Regions from separate parts of the Streptomyces sp. NPDC048584 genome, predicted to be linked through region 1. Evidence: riboswitches for the same ligand, from Rfam matches in the RefSeq annotation. Region 1 holds a riboswitch; the other holds the start of a gene.
What was found. A riboswitch is a leader RNA that binds a small molecule or an ion and turns the genes downstream of it on or off. The one in region 1 is predicted to bind thiamine pyrophosphate.
Positions count from the first base shown of each region.

Region 1 (7,174 bases):
AGGAGACCACCCGCGCCGAGGGCAAGCCCGAGGCCGCGATCGGCAAGATCGTCGAGGGTCGTCTCAACGGCTTCTTCAAGGACGCCACGCTGCTCGGCCAGCCCTACGCGCTGGACAACAAGAAGTCCGTCCAGAAGGTCCTGGACGAGGCCGGTGTCACCCTGAAGCGCTTCACGCGCATCAAGGTCGGCATCTGAGTCCGTACCGCGACGGGCGCGCGACCCCGATAGGGTCGACAGCAGCCGTTCGGATACGCGTCCACGCACGCGCGCGTGCCGGACGACAGCAGATCTGACGAGGAGGCCATTGCCGCATGGGATGCGAAGCACACCCCACCGGCAATGGCCTTCTTCGTATGTGCAACACGTGAAAGAGGCGGGATCCCGATGACCACCAAGGCTGAGAAGAGCGACGACGGCAAAGTGCGCGGCCGGTTTCTGCTGAAGCTGTCCGGAGAGGCCTTCTCCGGTGGCGGAGGGCTGGGCGTCGACCCCGACGTGGTGCACGCCATAGCGCGTGAGATCGCGGCCGTCGTCCGGGACGGCGCGGAGATCGCGATCGTCATCGGCGGCGGCAACTTCTTCCGCGGCGCCGAGCTCCAGGTGCGCGGCATGGACCGTGCCCGCTCCGACTACATGGGCATGCTCGGCACCGTGATGAACTGCCTCGCCCTCCAGGACTTCCTGGAGAAGGAGGGCGTCGACTGCCGCGTGCAGACCGCCATCACCATGGGGCAGGTCGCCGAACCCTACATCCCGCTGCGCGCCGTACGGCACCTGGAGAAGGGCCGTGTGGTCATCTTCGGCGCCGGGATGGGCATGCCGTACTTCTCCACCGACACCACCGCCGCCCAGCGCGCCCTGGAGATCGACGCCGAGGCGCTGCTCATGGGCAAGAACGGTGTGGACGGGGTCTACGACTCCGACCCGAAGACCAACCCGGACGCGGTGAAGTTCGACGCGCTCGGCTACGGCGAGGTCATCACCCGGGATCTCAAGGTCGCCGACGCCACGGCCGTCACGCTCTGCCGTGACAACAGCCTTCCGATCGTCGTCTTCGAGCTTCTGAAGGAGGGCAATATCGCCCGCGCCGTCAAGGGTGAGAAGATCGGCACGCTGGTGGGCGACCAAGCCGGCCGCAACTGACCGGGGGATGGACAATGTCCTGCCGGTCGGGAACCGTGCAGGAAGAAGACGCGACGCAGCCGGCCGCAGCTCCTGACAGGGAACCGCAGCCGGGCCTACTCAAGACACGCAGGAGCAAGTGGTGATCGAAGAGACCCTCCTCGAGGCCGAGGAGAAGATGGAGAAGGCCGTCGTGGTCGCCAAGGAGGACTTCGCCGCGATCCGTACCGGCCGTGCGCACCCGGCGATGTTCAACAAGATCGTGGCCGACTACTACGGCGCGCCGACGCCGATCAACCAGTTGGCCTCGTTCTCCGTGCCCGAGCCGCGCATGGCCGTGGTGACGCCGTTCGACAAGACCGCCCTGCGCAACATCGAGCAGGCGATCCGCGACTCCGACCTGGGCGTCAACCCGAGCAACGACGGCAATATCATCCGGGTGACGTTCCCCGAGCTCACCGAGGAGCGCCGCCGCGACTACATCAAGGTCGCCAGGACCAAGGCCGAGGACGCCAAGGTCTCCATCCGCGCCGTGCGCCGCAAGGCCAAGGACGCCATCGACAAGATGGTCAAGGACGGCGAGGTCGGCGAGGACGAGGGCCGCCGTGCGGAGAAGGAGCTCGACGACACCACCGCGAAGTACGTCGCCCAGGTGGACGAGCTCCTGAAGCACAAGGAAGCTGAGCTGCTCGAAGTCTGATGAACGACTCTTCCTGGGGGACGCCGCAGACCGGGTACTGGGGACCGTCCGACCACGGGCCCGGCCAGGGGGCTGCCCCGGCGGGGCCCGCGTACGATGCGCCTTACGCGCAGCAGACCCGCCCCAAGCCCGTCGTGCCCGACGTACCCGAACACGGCGGAGACCAGGATGTGGACCGGGGGGCCGCTCGGCCGAGCGGCCCCCTGTTCCGAGACGAACCGACGCGGGCCCGACCCTTCCCGGGGGAGGTGCCGCAGAATCCGGAGCCCATGCCCGACGCCCCGCAGCCGGCACCCGCACCGCAGAAGAAGAGCGCGGGCCGCGATCTCGGTGCCGCGATAGGTGTCGGCGTCGGACTCGGCGTGGTGATCGTCGCGTCGCTGTTCGTGGTCAAGGCGGTCTTCGTCGGTGTCGTCGCCGTCGCCGTCGTGGTGGGCCTGTGGGAGCTGACCTCGCGGCTGCGGGAGCGCAAGGGCATCGACGCGCCCCTCGTCCCGCTCGCGCTCGGCGGTGCGGCCATGGTCGTCGCCGGGTACGCCTGGGGAGCCGAGGGCGCGTGGACCGCCATGGCCCTCACCGCGCTGGCGGTGCTGGTCTGGCGTATGGCGGCGCCGCCCGAGGGCTACCTCAAGGACGTCACGGCGGGTGTCTTCGCGGCGTTCTACGTGCCGTTCCTGGCGACGTTCGTCGCGATGATGCTCACCGCCGACGACGGCGCCTGGCGCGTCCTGACGTTCCTGCTGCTGACGGTGGTCAGCGACACCGGCGCGTACGCCGTCGGCTGGCGCTTCGGCAAGAGGAAGCTCGCCCCGCGCATCAGCCCCGGCAAGACCCGCGAGGGCCTGCTGGGCGCGGTGGCCTTCGCCATGGTCGCCGGCGCGCTGTGCATGCAGTACCTGATCGACGACGGCAGCTGGTGGCAGGGCCTGCTCCTGGGCCTCGCGGTCGCGGCCAGCGCCACCCTGGGCGACCTCGGCGAATCCATGATCAAGCGCGACCTGGGCATCAAGGACATGGGCTCCCTGCTCCCGGGGCACGGCGGCATCATGGACCGTCTGGACTCCTTGTTGCCGACGGCGCCGGTGGTGTGGCTGTTGCTGGTGATCTTCGTCGGATCGGGTTGACGGGGAACAGGTACTCTGGAAGGGCTCGCGGTGTCCGGCCGTGGGCCCTTTCGTACGTCCCCGCCCTTGCGGGGGTTGTCCGGCTCCGGCACGGCGTCGCCGTCGTCCCCGCCCCCTCGGGGTGGCCGGCCCCCGTCTCTCTGAGGAGTTGCCCGACCGTGGCCCGTCCCGTTCCCGGTGAGCTCACCTTCGCCGCCCCCCGCGGAGCCAAGAAGCCACCGCGGCATCTCGCCGACCTCACGCCCGCCGAGCGCAAGGAGGCGGTCGCCGCGGCGGGTGAGAAGCCGTTTCGCGCGAAGCAGCTTTCGCAGCACTACTTCGCGCGCTACGCGGACGCCCCCGAGCAGTGGACGGACATCCCCGCCGGTTCCCGCGGCAAGCTCCAGGAGGCGCTGCTTCCGGAGCTGATGACGGTCGTACGGCATCTGTCGACCGACGAGGGCACCACCCGCAAGACGCTGTGGAAGCTGTTCGACGGGACGCTCGTCGAGTCCGTGCTGATGCGTTACCCGGACAGGGTGACCATGTGCATCAGCTCCCAGGCGGGCTGCGGCATGAACTGCCCGTTCTGCGCCACCGGGCAGGCCGGCCTCGACCGGAACCTGTCGACCGCCGAGATCGTGCACCAGATCGTGGACGGGATGCGCGCGCTCAGGGACGGCGAGGTCCCCGGCGGCCCGGCGCGGCTGAGCAACATCGTGTTCATGGGCATGGGCGAGCCGCTCGCCAACTACAACCGGGTCGTGGGCGCCATCCGCCGTCTCACCGACCCGGAGCCGGACGGGCTGGGTCTGTCCCAGCGCGGGATCACCGTGTCCACCGTCGGTCTCGTCCCGGCCATCCACCGGTTCACCGGCGAGGGCTTCAAGTGCCGGCTCGCGATCTCGCTGCACGCCCCCGACGACGAACTGCGCGACACCCTCGTCCCCGTGAACACGCGGTGGAAGGTGCGCGAGGTGCTCGACGCCGGGTTCGAGTACGCGGCCACGTCCGGGCGCCGCCTGTCCATCGAGTACGCGCTGATCCGGGACATCAACGACCAGGCCTGGCGCGGTGACCGTCTCGGCCGGATGCTCAAGGGCCGTCCCGTGCACGTCAACCTCATCCCGCTCAACCCCACCCCCGGCTCCAAGTGGACCGCCTCCCGTCCCGAGGACGAGAAGGCGTTCGTCGAGGCGATCGCCGCGCACGGTGTGCCGGTGACGATCCGGGACACCCGTGGACAGGAGATCGACGGGGCGTGTGGTCAGCTCGCCGCGAGCGAGAGGTAATGTGACTCGCGTAAGCACATCTTCATATTCCGACAGGGGAGCGCCACAGCGCTGAGAGTGCGGCACCGGCCGCAGACCCTCCGAACCTCGCCCAGGTCATTCTGGGTAGGGAGATCGGTCATCACTCGAGCTGTTGCGCCCTGCCCGGGACTCCGCCCAGGGGTCCCGGGCAGGGCCGCGTCTCTTCCTGGTCCCTCCAGGAGGAATCAAGTGGGCATCACCAAGAAGGTCACGGTCCTGGCCCTCGGGCTGGGCATGGTCACGCTGTCCGCGTGCGGGTCGTCCGACGGCGACGCCGACGGCAGCGGCGGCGCGTCCAAGACCGTGACCCTCGTCAGTCACAACTCGTGGGCCGTGTCGAAGGACGTCGTCGCCGCCTTCGAGAAGCAGTCCGGCTACCAGCTGAAGGTCCTCGAGGACGGCGACGCCGGGCAGGCCGTGAACAAGGCGATCCTGACCAAGGACAACCCCCAGGGCGACGTCCTCTTCGGCGTCGACAACACCCTGCTGTCCCGCGCCCTCGACAACGGCCTGTTCCAGTCGTACGAGGCCGAGGGCTCCGACCTGATCCTCGACGAGTACCGCGTCGATCAGGACAAGCACCGGGTCACCCCCGTCGACAGCGGCGACGTCTGTGTCAACTACGACAAGGCCTGGTTCGCCGAGCACGACCTGACCCCGCCGAAGACCCTCGACGACCTGGTCGAGCCCGAGTACAAGGACCTTCTCGTCGTCGAGAACGCCTCCACATCCTCGCCCGGCCTCGGCTTCCTGCTCGGCACGGCCGCCAAGTACGGCGATGACGGCTGGGCGGACTACTGGAAGAAGCTCAAGGCCAACGGCGTGAAGGTGGTCGACGGCTGGGAGCAGGCCTACAACGAGGAGTTCTCCGGCTCGGCCGGCGGCAAGAAGGCCAAGGCCGACCGGCCGCTGGTGGTGTCCTACGCCTCCTCGCCGCCCGCCGAGGTCATCTACGCCGACCCGAGGCCGCAGACGGCGCCCACCGGTGTCGCCGAGGGCACCTGCTTCCGCCAGGTCGAGTACGCGGGGCTGCTGAGCAACGCGAAGAACCCCGAGGGCGGCAGGGCTCTGCTCGACTTCCTGATCAGCAAGACGTTCCAGGACGACATGCCGCTCAACATGTTCGTGTATCCGGTGCGGGAGGCCGCCCAGGTGCCCCAGGAGTTCGTGGAGTTCGGGCCGCAGGCGAAGGACCCGCTGACCATGGACCCGGCGAGGATCGCCGCCAACCGTGACCAGTGGGTCAAGTCGTGGACCTCGCTCGTACTGAAGTGACGCACACCGCGGCGCGGCGGCGGGGCAGCGCGGCGCGGCTCGGCCTGATGGCCGTGCCCGTCGCGTTCTTCGCCGTCTTCTTCGCCTACCCCGTCACCGCGATCGTCGCGCGCGGACTGAAGGCGGGCGGAACCTGGCACCTCGGGCGGATCGGGGACGTACTGGCGCAGTCCGATGTGCGCCAGGTGCTGTGGTTCACCACCTGGCAGGCGCTCGTCTCCACCGTCCTCACCCTGCTGATCGCCCTGCCCGGCGCCTATGTCTTCGCCCGCTTCGACTTCCCCGGCAAGCAGGTGCTGCGGGCCGTGATCACCGTGCCGTTCGTGCTGCCGACGGTCGTCGTCGGTACGGCGTTCATGGCGCTGGTCGGCCGCGGCGGACTCCTCGACGAGCTGTGGGGTCTGCGTCTGGACACCACCGTGTGGGCGATCCTGCTGGCGCATGTCTTCTTCAACTACGCCGTCGTCGTCCGCACCGTGGGCGGACTGTGGGCGCAGCTCGACCCACGGCAGGAGGAGGCGGCGCGGATGCTCGGTGCCTCCCGGTTCGCGGCCTGGCGGACCGTCACCCTGCCCGCGCTCGCGCCGGCCGTGGCGGCGGCCGCACTGATGGTCTTCATGTTCACCTTCACCTCCTTCGGTGTGGTGCAGATCCTCGGCGGGCCCACCTTCTCCACCCTCGAAGTGGAGATCTACCGGCAGACCTCCGAGATCTTCGACCTGTCCACGGCCGCCGTGCTCACCATGATCCAGTTTGTCGCCGTGGGCGTGATCCTCGCCCTGCACGCCTGGACCGTACGGCGCCGGGAGACCGCGCTGCGGCTGGTGGACGCCTCGCTGACCGCACGCCGGCCGCGCGGGGCCGGGCAGTGGGCGCTGCTCGGCGGGGTCGTCGCCACCGTGACCGTGCTGCTTCTGCTGCCGCTCGCGGTGCTGGTGCAGCGGTCGTTCGGCACCGCCGGCCTCGGCCACTACCGGGAGCTGACCCACGACGACGGGGGAGTGTTCCTGGTCGCGCCGATCGAGGCGGTCGGCAACTCGCTGCGGTACGCGGTCGCCGCCACCGCCATCGCTGTGGTGATCGGCGCTCTCGCCGCCTTCGCGCTGACCCGGCGGGACGCGGGACGGCTGGTGCGCGGCTTCGACGCGCTGCTGATGCTGCCGCTCGGGGTGTCCGCGGTGACCGTCGGCTTCGGCTTCCTGATCGCCCTCGACGAGCCGCCGCTGGATCTGCGCGCCTCCTGGATCCTGGTCCCGCTCGCGCAGGCGCTGGTCGGCGTCCCCTTCGTCGTACGGACGATGCTGCCGGTGCTGCGGGCCGTGGACGTACGGCTGCGGGAGGCGGCGGCGGTGCTCGGGGCGTCGCCCTGGCGGGCGTGGCGGGAGGTCGACCTGCCGCTGGTGCGGCGGGCGCTGCTGATCGCGGCCGGGTTCGCCTTCGCGGTGTCACTGGGGGAGTTCGGGGCGACCGTGTTCATCGCGCGGCCGGAGAACCCCACGCTGCCGGTCGCCGTGGCACGGCTGCTGGGGCGGCCCGGGGAGCTCAACTACGGTCAGGCGATGGCCCTGTCGACGATTCTGATGATCGTGTGCGCGGTGGCGCTGCTTGTGCTGGAGCGGCTGCGGACCGACCGGACCGGGGAGTTCTAGATGCTGCTGA
Region 1 is NZ_JBICWF010000012.1:91,431-98,604, reverse strand. It holds gene tsf (translation elongation factor Ts) at 1-197, shown strand, start outside; gene pyrH (UMP kinase) at 387-1,145, shown strand; gene frr (ribosome recycling factor) at 1,267-1,824, shown strand; gene ACGFR9_RS25335 (phosphatidate cytidylyltransferase) at 1,824-2,948, shown strand; gene rlmN (23S rRNA (adenine(2503)-C(2))-methyltransferase RlmN) at 3,107-4,219, shown strand; TPP riboswitch at 4,244-4,349, shown strand; gene ACGFR9_RS25325 (thiamine ABC transporter substrate binding subunit) at 4,430-5,515, shown strand; gene ACGFR9_RS25320 (ABC transporter permease) at 5,491-7,164, shown strand; gene ACGFR9_RS25315 (ABC transporter ATP-binding protein) at 7,165-7,174, shown strand, end outside.

Region 2 (7,174 bases), on a different contig from region 1:
CACGGGCTGCCCCCTCGCGCTACGGGAGTGACCCTTGGCCACGACTGGCACCGGCTCCGCACAGCTGACCGCGGTCCCTCCGCAGCCCCGCTCGCCGGCGCCCACCGCACCGGCCTCCACCGCGACGCTCATCGGTTCCGTGCAGCGGGCCGTACGCCTGCTGGAGACCGTCGCCGGGCACGACTACGGGGCTCCCGCGAAACAACTGGCCCGCGAGACCGGGCTGGCGCTCCCCACCACGTACCACCTGCTGCGCACCCTGGTGCACGAGGGTTATCTGCGCCGCGACAAGGGGCTGTTCTTCCTGGGGGAGGCGGCAGCACGGCTGAGCAGCGGCGGAGCCGAGCAGAAACGTCGCAGCACCATGGCCGACACCCTGGCCCACTGGCGGGACGCGACCGGCGCCCCCGTGTACTACGCCGTGTACCGCGACGGCGAGATCGACGTTGTCGGCGTCTCCGACACCCCCGGCAATCCCGCGGTGGAGGAGTGGGCCGACTTCCGGGAGACCGGGCACGCCCACGCCATCGGCCAGTGCCTGCTCGCGCAGCTCGACGACGACGCCCGCCGCGACCACCTCGGCCGTCATCCCGTGCGGCCCGTCACCCCGTACACCGTGCGGGACGACCACAGTCTGCTCAGACGCCTGGAACGCGCGCGGCGCTCGCAGCCGGTGGTGGAGCGTCAGGAGTACGCGCTGGGCACGGTCTGCGCGGCGATCCCCGTCTCCATCGGCTCCATGGCCGCGGCGGTGGCCATCTCGCTGCCCGCCCACCAGGCCGACCGGCTCGCCCCCGCGGCGCGGCGACTGCAGGCCGAGATGGGGCACCTCATCGGGTCGCTCACACTGTCTATCAGTATCTGAAAAATCACTCCTTGTGATCTGCTGTGTACTTTCAGCAAGATTCCCTTTGGTGTCAGGATCCATGCCCGGCCAGTCCGCGGCGAATGACGGGGTAGGCGATGCGCGAATCCGTACAGGCAGAGGTCATGATGAGCTTTCTCGTGTCGGAGGAGCTGTCCTTCCGCATCCCGGTGGAGCTCCGCTACGACACCTGTGATCCCTACGCCGTACGGCTGACCTTCCATTTGCCCGGAGACGCCCCCGTGACCTGGGCGTTCGGCAGGGAGCTGCTGATCGACGGTGTCGGCAGGCCGTGCGGGGAGGGCGACGTACGCGTCTCGCCCGTCGACCCCGACGCGCTGGGCGAGGTGCTGATCCGGCTTCAGGTGGGCGCCGATCAGGCTCTCTTCCGTTCATCGACGGCCCCGCTCGTGGCCTTCCTCGACCGCACCGACAAGCTGGTGCCGCTGGGCCAGGAGGGGGCGCTCGCCGACTTCGACGCCCATCTCGACGACGCGCTGGACCGGATCCTGGCGGAGCAGAGCGCCGGCTGAAGCGTTACGCCGACCGGGTGGCGGAACGCTTCAGCGCGTTCTGCCCCGCCCTACGGGCCGTCAGCGCTTACGGCGTCTGCCCCGCCCGCCGCGCCCCGCAGGGCGGGCCTCCGGTACCTTCCCGGGCCCCTGTGCCGGCTCCTGCGCCTGTCCGTGGCCCTGAGTCCGTGCCTGTGCCGTCGGGCGGTCGGCCGAGACCACCAGCGCGGCCAGCGCCGTGGTCACCGGCACCGAGGCCACCAGGCCGATGGAGCCGATGAGGGTACGCACGATCTCCTCCGCGACCAGCTCACTGTTGGCGACCGTCCCCACGCTGCTCTGTGCGATGGAGAACAGCAGCAGGAGCGGCAGCGCGGCACCGGCATAGGCGAGGACCAGCGTGTTGACCACCGACGCGATGTGGTCGCGGCCGATCCGGATGCCCGCGCGGTACAGCCCCCGCCAGCCCGTCGACGGGTTGGCCTCGTGCAGCTCCCAGACCGCGGACGTCTGTGTGACCGTCACATCGTCGAGGACACCGAGCGAACCGATGATGACGCCGGCCAGCAGCAGGCCGCTCATGTCGATCCCCGGATACAGCCCGTGGATCAGGCCGGTGTTGTCGTCGGTGTTGCCGGTCAGCGCGGCCCAGCCGATGAACACCGAGCCCAGGATGCCGATCAGCAGCAGTGAGATCAGCGTGCCGAGCACCGCCACCGAGGTCCTCGCCGACAGCCCGTGACAGAGGTACAGAGCGATCAGCATCATCGCGCTCGCCCCCACCACCGCGACGATCAGCGGATTCGACCCCTGCAGGATCGCTGGCAGGATGAAGAAGTTGAGCACCAGGAAGCTGATCGCCAGCGCCACCAGCGCCATCACCCCGCGCAGCCGTCCCACGGCCACGACGGCGAGCGCGAAGATGCCCGCGAGCAGTGCCATCGGGAAGCGCCGGTCCACGTCGGTGACCGAGTACTGGAGGTCCCGGGGCGCGGAGGGCTCGTAGGCCACCACGACCTTCTGGCCCTCGCTCAGCTGCCGGGACTGGTCCGGCTGCACGATCTCGTCGAACGTACGGCCCTTGTCGTCGCCGGTGTCGACCCGGATCGTCGCCTTCTTGCAGGTGCCGTCCGCCTGCTGCTGGGCGGAGGAGCCCTCGGCGGTGGAGGTGTCGCCGGTGGGGACGCCGGCGGAGCCGTTCACGGACTGGCAGCTCAGCTCGACCACCTTGGTGACCGTGGCGCGCTGCGTCTGCCGGTCGAAGCCGACGCCGGTGCGCTCGTGCGCCGGGGCCCCGCCCGGCCACAGCACGGCGAGTCCGATCAGTACCGCCGCGGCGAACGGGATCAGGATCGCCGCGATGACCTTGCGCAGATGCCGGGAGACGGGCGCAGCCGGACCGTGCCCGTGGCTGTGTCCGTGCCCGTTCCCGTGTGCATGGCCGTGCACGTGGCCGTGACCACCGTCGTCCGCGGCACCGGGTGGTCGCGATGGTTCGGGGGGCGGAAACGGAGGAGGTTGAGTGGGCGTCACCGCCCGATCATCGCAAGAACGGGGTGAGGCCCTCTGTTCACCGCGCCAGAAAGGACGCTAGCGTGGAGGCGCTTTTGTACACGCGGGAGCTCGGAGCACCGGGCTGAGAGGGCGCTGACCTCCGTCCCAGCGATGTTTCACATGAAACGTCACCCCAGGCTGAGTGATGTTTCACACGGAACGTCGGCAGACGGAAACCGCTGCGTCGACCGCCGAACCTGTTACCGGGTAATGCCGGCGTAGGGAGTAGGTCTCATGACCAACAAGGACGCACGCACGCCTGCCTCCGCGCAGAACTCCGACCGGGAGGAGACCGCGGAGGCAGGGAAGTCCATCGGCTGGCACAAGGCGTATGTCGAGGGCACCCGCCCCGACCTGCGGGTGCCGGTCCGTCAGGTGCACCTCACCAACGGGCAGTCGGTCAAGCTGTACGACACCTCGGGCCCGTACACCGATCCACTCGTCGACACCGATGTCCGCCGGGGCCTGGCTCCGCTCCGGGAGAACTGGATCACCGCCCGCGGTGACACCGAGGAGTACGCGGGCCGCCCCGTCCGCCCCGAGGACGACGGGATCAAGCACACCGCCCCGCGCGGGGGACTGCGCAACCTGGACGCCGTCTTCCCGGGCCGGCCGCGCCTGCCGCGCCGGGGCCGGGAAGGCCGGGCGGTCACGCAACTGGCGTACGCGCGCCGGGGCGAGATCACGCCCGAGATGGAGTACGTGGCCATCCGGGAGAACGTCGCGCCCGAGGTGGTCCGCGAGGAGATCGCGGCGGGCCGGGCGGTGCTGCCGGCCAACGTCAACCACCCGGAGACCGAGCCGATGATCATCGGCAAGCGGTTCCTGGTGAAGGTCAACGCCAACATCGGCAACTCGGCGGTGACGTCCTCCATCGAGGAGGAGGTCGAGAAGATGACCTGGGCGACCCGCTGGGGTGCCGACACGGTCATGGACCTCTCCACCGGCCGGAACATCCACACCACCCGCGAGTGGGTGCTGCGCAACTCCCCCGTTCCGATCGGCACCGTGCCGCTCTACCAGGCATTGGAGAAGGTCGACGGCCGGGCCGAGGAGCTGACCTGGGAGATCTACAAGGACACGGTCGTCGAGCAGGCCGAGCAGGGCGTGGACTACATGACGGTCCACGCGGGCGTGCGCCTCGCGTACGTACCGCTCACCGCGAACCGCAAGACCGGCATCGTCTCCCGGGGCGGCTCGATCATGGCCGCCTGGTGCCTGGCGCACCACAGGGAGTCGTTCCTGTACGAGAACTTCGAGGAACTCTGCGAGATCCTCGCCGCGTACGACGTCACCTATTCGCTCGGCGACGGGCTGCGGCCGGGTTCCATCGCGGACGCCAACGACGAGGCGCAGTTCGCGGAGTTGCGCACGCTCGGGGAACTCAACACGATCGCGAAGCGTTTCAACGTTCAGACCATGATCGAGGGCCCGGGGCATGTCCCGATGCACAAGATCAAGGAGAACATCGACCTTCAGCAGGAGATCTGCGATGAAGCCCCGTTCTATACGCTCGGCCCGCTGACGACGGACGTCGCGCCCGCGTACGACCACATCACGTCCGGCATCGGTGCCGCGATGATCGCCTGGTGGGGCACGGCCATGCTCTGCTACGTCACGCCCAAGGAGCACCTGGGCCTGCCCAACCGTGACGACGTCAAGACCGGCGTGATCACCTACAAGATCGCTGCCCACGCCGCCGACCTCGCCAAGGGCCACCCGGGTGCCCAGGAGTGGGACGACGCGCTGTCCGACGCCCGCTTCGAGTTCCGGTGGGAGGACCAGTTCAACCTGGCCCTCGACCCGGACACCGCACGCGAGTTCCACGACGAGACCCTGCCGGCGGAACCCGCCAAGACGGCGCACTTCTGCTCGATGTGCGGCCCGAAATTCTGTTCGATGAAAATATCCCAGGACATCCGCCGTGAGCACGGCGGAAGCCGGGCGGAGATCGAGGAGGGGATGGCGCAGAAGTCGAAGGAGTTCGCGGCGGCGGGCAACCGCGTGTATCTGCCGATCGCGGACTGACCGTCCCCCGGGCGCGCCGGCGGACGGGAGGGGCCGGCCCGCCGCCCCTCCCCTTCGGCGGAGCGGGTGGGCAGACTGGCCCCATGACAGCGAGTCCGATGAGCAAGGGGTCCAATCGTCCCGTCGAGGCACGCGTGGTGCGTGTCGAGCTCGCCTGGGCGGCCGGGCCCGGTGTGCCCGACGTCGATGCCTCGGCGCTGCTCCTCACGGCGGCCGGGCGGGTGCGGGACGACGGGGACTTCGTCTTCTACAACCAGCCACGTCACGCGTCCGACGCCGTGACCCATCTCGGGAAGCGCAGCGGCGCCGGGGAGACGACCGACACCGTGCGGGTGGACCTGGGCGCGGTGGAGGAGGGGGTCGAGCGGATCGTGCTGTGCGCGTCGGCGGACGGCGGGACGTTCGGGCAGGTGCCGGGGCTGCTGCTCAGAGTGCTCGACGCCGGGTCGGGGAACGAGCTGGCCCGGTTCGACATGGCGGCCGGGACGGAGACGGCGTTCATCGGCGGAGAGCTGTACCGGCGGCAGGGGGCCTGGAAGTTCCGGGCGGTGGGGCAGGGGTACGCGTCCGGGCTCGCGGGGCTGGCCACGGACTTCGGTATCTCCGTGGACGACACGGCCTCGCACGCGGCCACACCTTCGGGCTCACCGGTCGTACCGGCCTCGCCCGCGGCCACCACGCCCCCGGTCTCTCCGATCCCGCCGCCGCCCGCCCCTCCCACAGCGCCGGCCGCCCCCGTGCCGGCCGCCGGGCCCCAGCCGGGGGCCCCGCGGCTCACCAAGGGTGAGGAGCGGCTGCCCGTCGACATGCGGAAGCGGTTGTCGCTGCGCAAGGAGCAGGTGGCGGTCAGTCTGCGCAAGCACGGGGCCGCCGGGGTCACCGCGCGCGTCATCCTCGTACTCGACGCCTCCGGATCCATGTCCTTCCTGTACTCCAAGGGAGTCGTGGCCGACGTCGTCGAGCGGATGGCGGCGGTCGCGGCGCAGCTGGACGACGACGGGGAGATGCAGGCATGGACCTTCGCCTCGAACCCGGCCCGGCTGCCCGACCTGCGGCTCGGGGAGCTTCCCGAGTGGCTGCGGCTGCATGTGCGCGTGGGGGAGGTGGGCCTCTTCCGGCGCGGACGGAAGAAGGGGCTCGAGCCCAGTCAGGTCGACATGCGGGACGTGGGCATCCAGAACGAGGAGCAGAAGGTCATCGCGGAGGTGCGCGCCTTCGTCCGGGACCATCCCGCGTCCGCCCCGACCCTCGTCCTGTTCTTCTCCGACGGCGGCGTCTACCGCGACAAGGACATCGAGCGCGAGCTCCGCGAAGCGGTGGAGGAACCCGTCTTCTGGCAGTTCGTGGGGCTCGGCAAGTCCAACTACGGCGTGCTGGAGCGATTCGACACCCTCCCGGGCCGCCGCGTCGACAACGTCGGGTTCTTCGCCGTCGACGACATCAGCACCGTGCCGGACGCGGAGCTGTACGACCGTCTGCTCTCCGAGTTCCCGCAGTGGATCACGGCCGCGGGACGGGCGGGGATTCTCTGAAACCGAATCCCGGTCCGCCCCTCGGCCTGTCCACTCGCTACTCCGGCTGGTGCTCCGGCCCGCCGAAGTCCGGGCTCGAGTAGTCCGGGCTGGAGTAGCTGGGCCGGGTGCCACGGGCCGACCCCTCCTCCGGACTGGAGAAACCCGGCCGGTCGTACCCGAGATGCGGCATACGGCCGGACCGCGCGGGCGGTGCCGTGTGCTGCAGCGCGGCGGCGGTCGCCGGGTCGGAGAGGGCGTCCCGCAGGAACGGCAGGATCCCCCGCTCCAGCAGGGCCTCGTGCCAGGCCTCCCTGGCCCGGGTGAGCTCCCCGTCGCTTTCCCGGTACGGCCCGCCGAGCGCCGACGGCTTGTTGCGCAGAGCCGTGAGCAGCAGACCCGCGCCGGCGACGAGGATGGCGACCGCCGTCACCGCGCCGAACACCCACCCCGTGGTGAGCATGGTCCGGGCGAAGGCGGCCTCCGGGTCGAGCATCCGCAGGATGTAGCCGACGAGCAGGAAGATCGCGGCCGCTGTCCCGGCCAGGACGGGAGCCAGGACGGCGACCACGGCTACGGCCCCGGCCCCGGCGGTCTCGGCGACCTCGCCCATGGTGGCGGCGAGCCCCACCGCGTTCGACCCCGGCTCGGTGACGCCGGACTCACGGACGGACGGAGTGGACGGCGCCGGTGGACGGCGCAGT
Region 2 is NZ_JBICWF010000010.1:129,614-136,787, forward strand. It holds gene ACGFR9_RS22730 (IclR family transcriptional regulator) at 35-865, shown strand; gene ACGFR9_RS22735 (SsgA family sporulation/cell division regulator) at 964-1,398, shown strand; gene ACGFR9_RS22740 (YibE/F family protein) at 1,459-2,910, opposite strand; TPP riboswitch at 2,983-3,173, shown strand; gene thiC (phosphomethylpyrimidine synthase ThiC) at 3,166-4,959, shown strand; gene ACGFR9_RS22750 (VWA domain-containing protein) at 5,043-6,491, shown strand; gene ACGFR9_RS22755 (hypothetical protein) at 6,529-7,174, opposite strand, start outside.
Region 2: another riboswitch for thiamine pyrophosphate. It lies ahead of thiC (phosphomethylpyrimidine synthase ThiC); the one in region 1 lies ahead of ACGFR9_RS25325 (thiamine ABC transporter substrate binding subunit).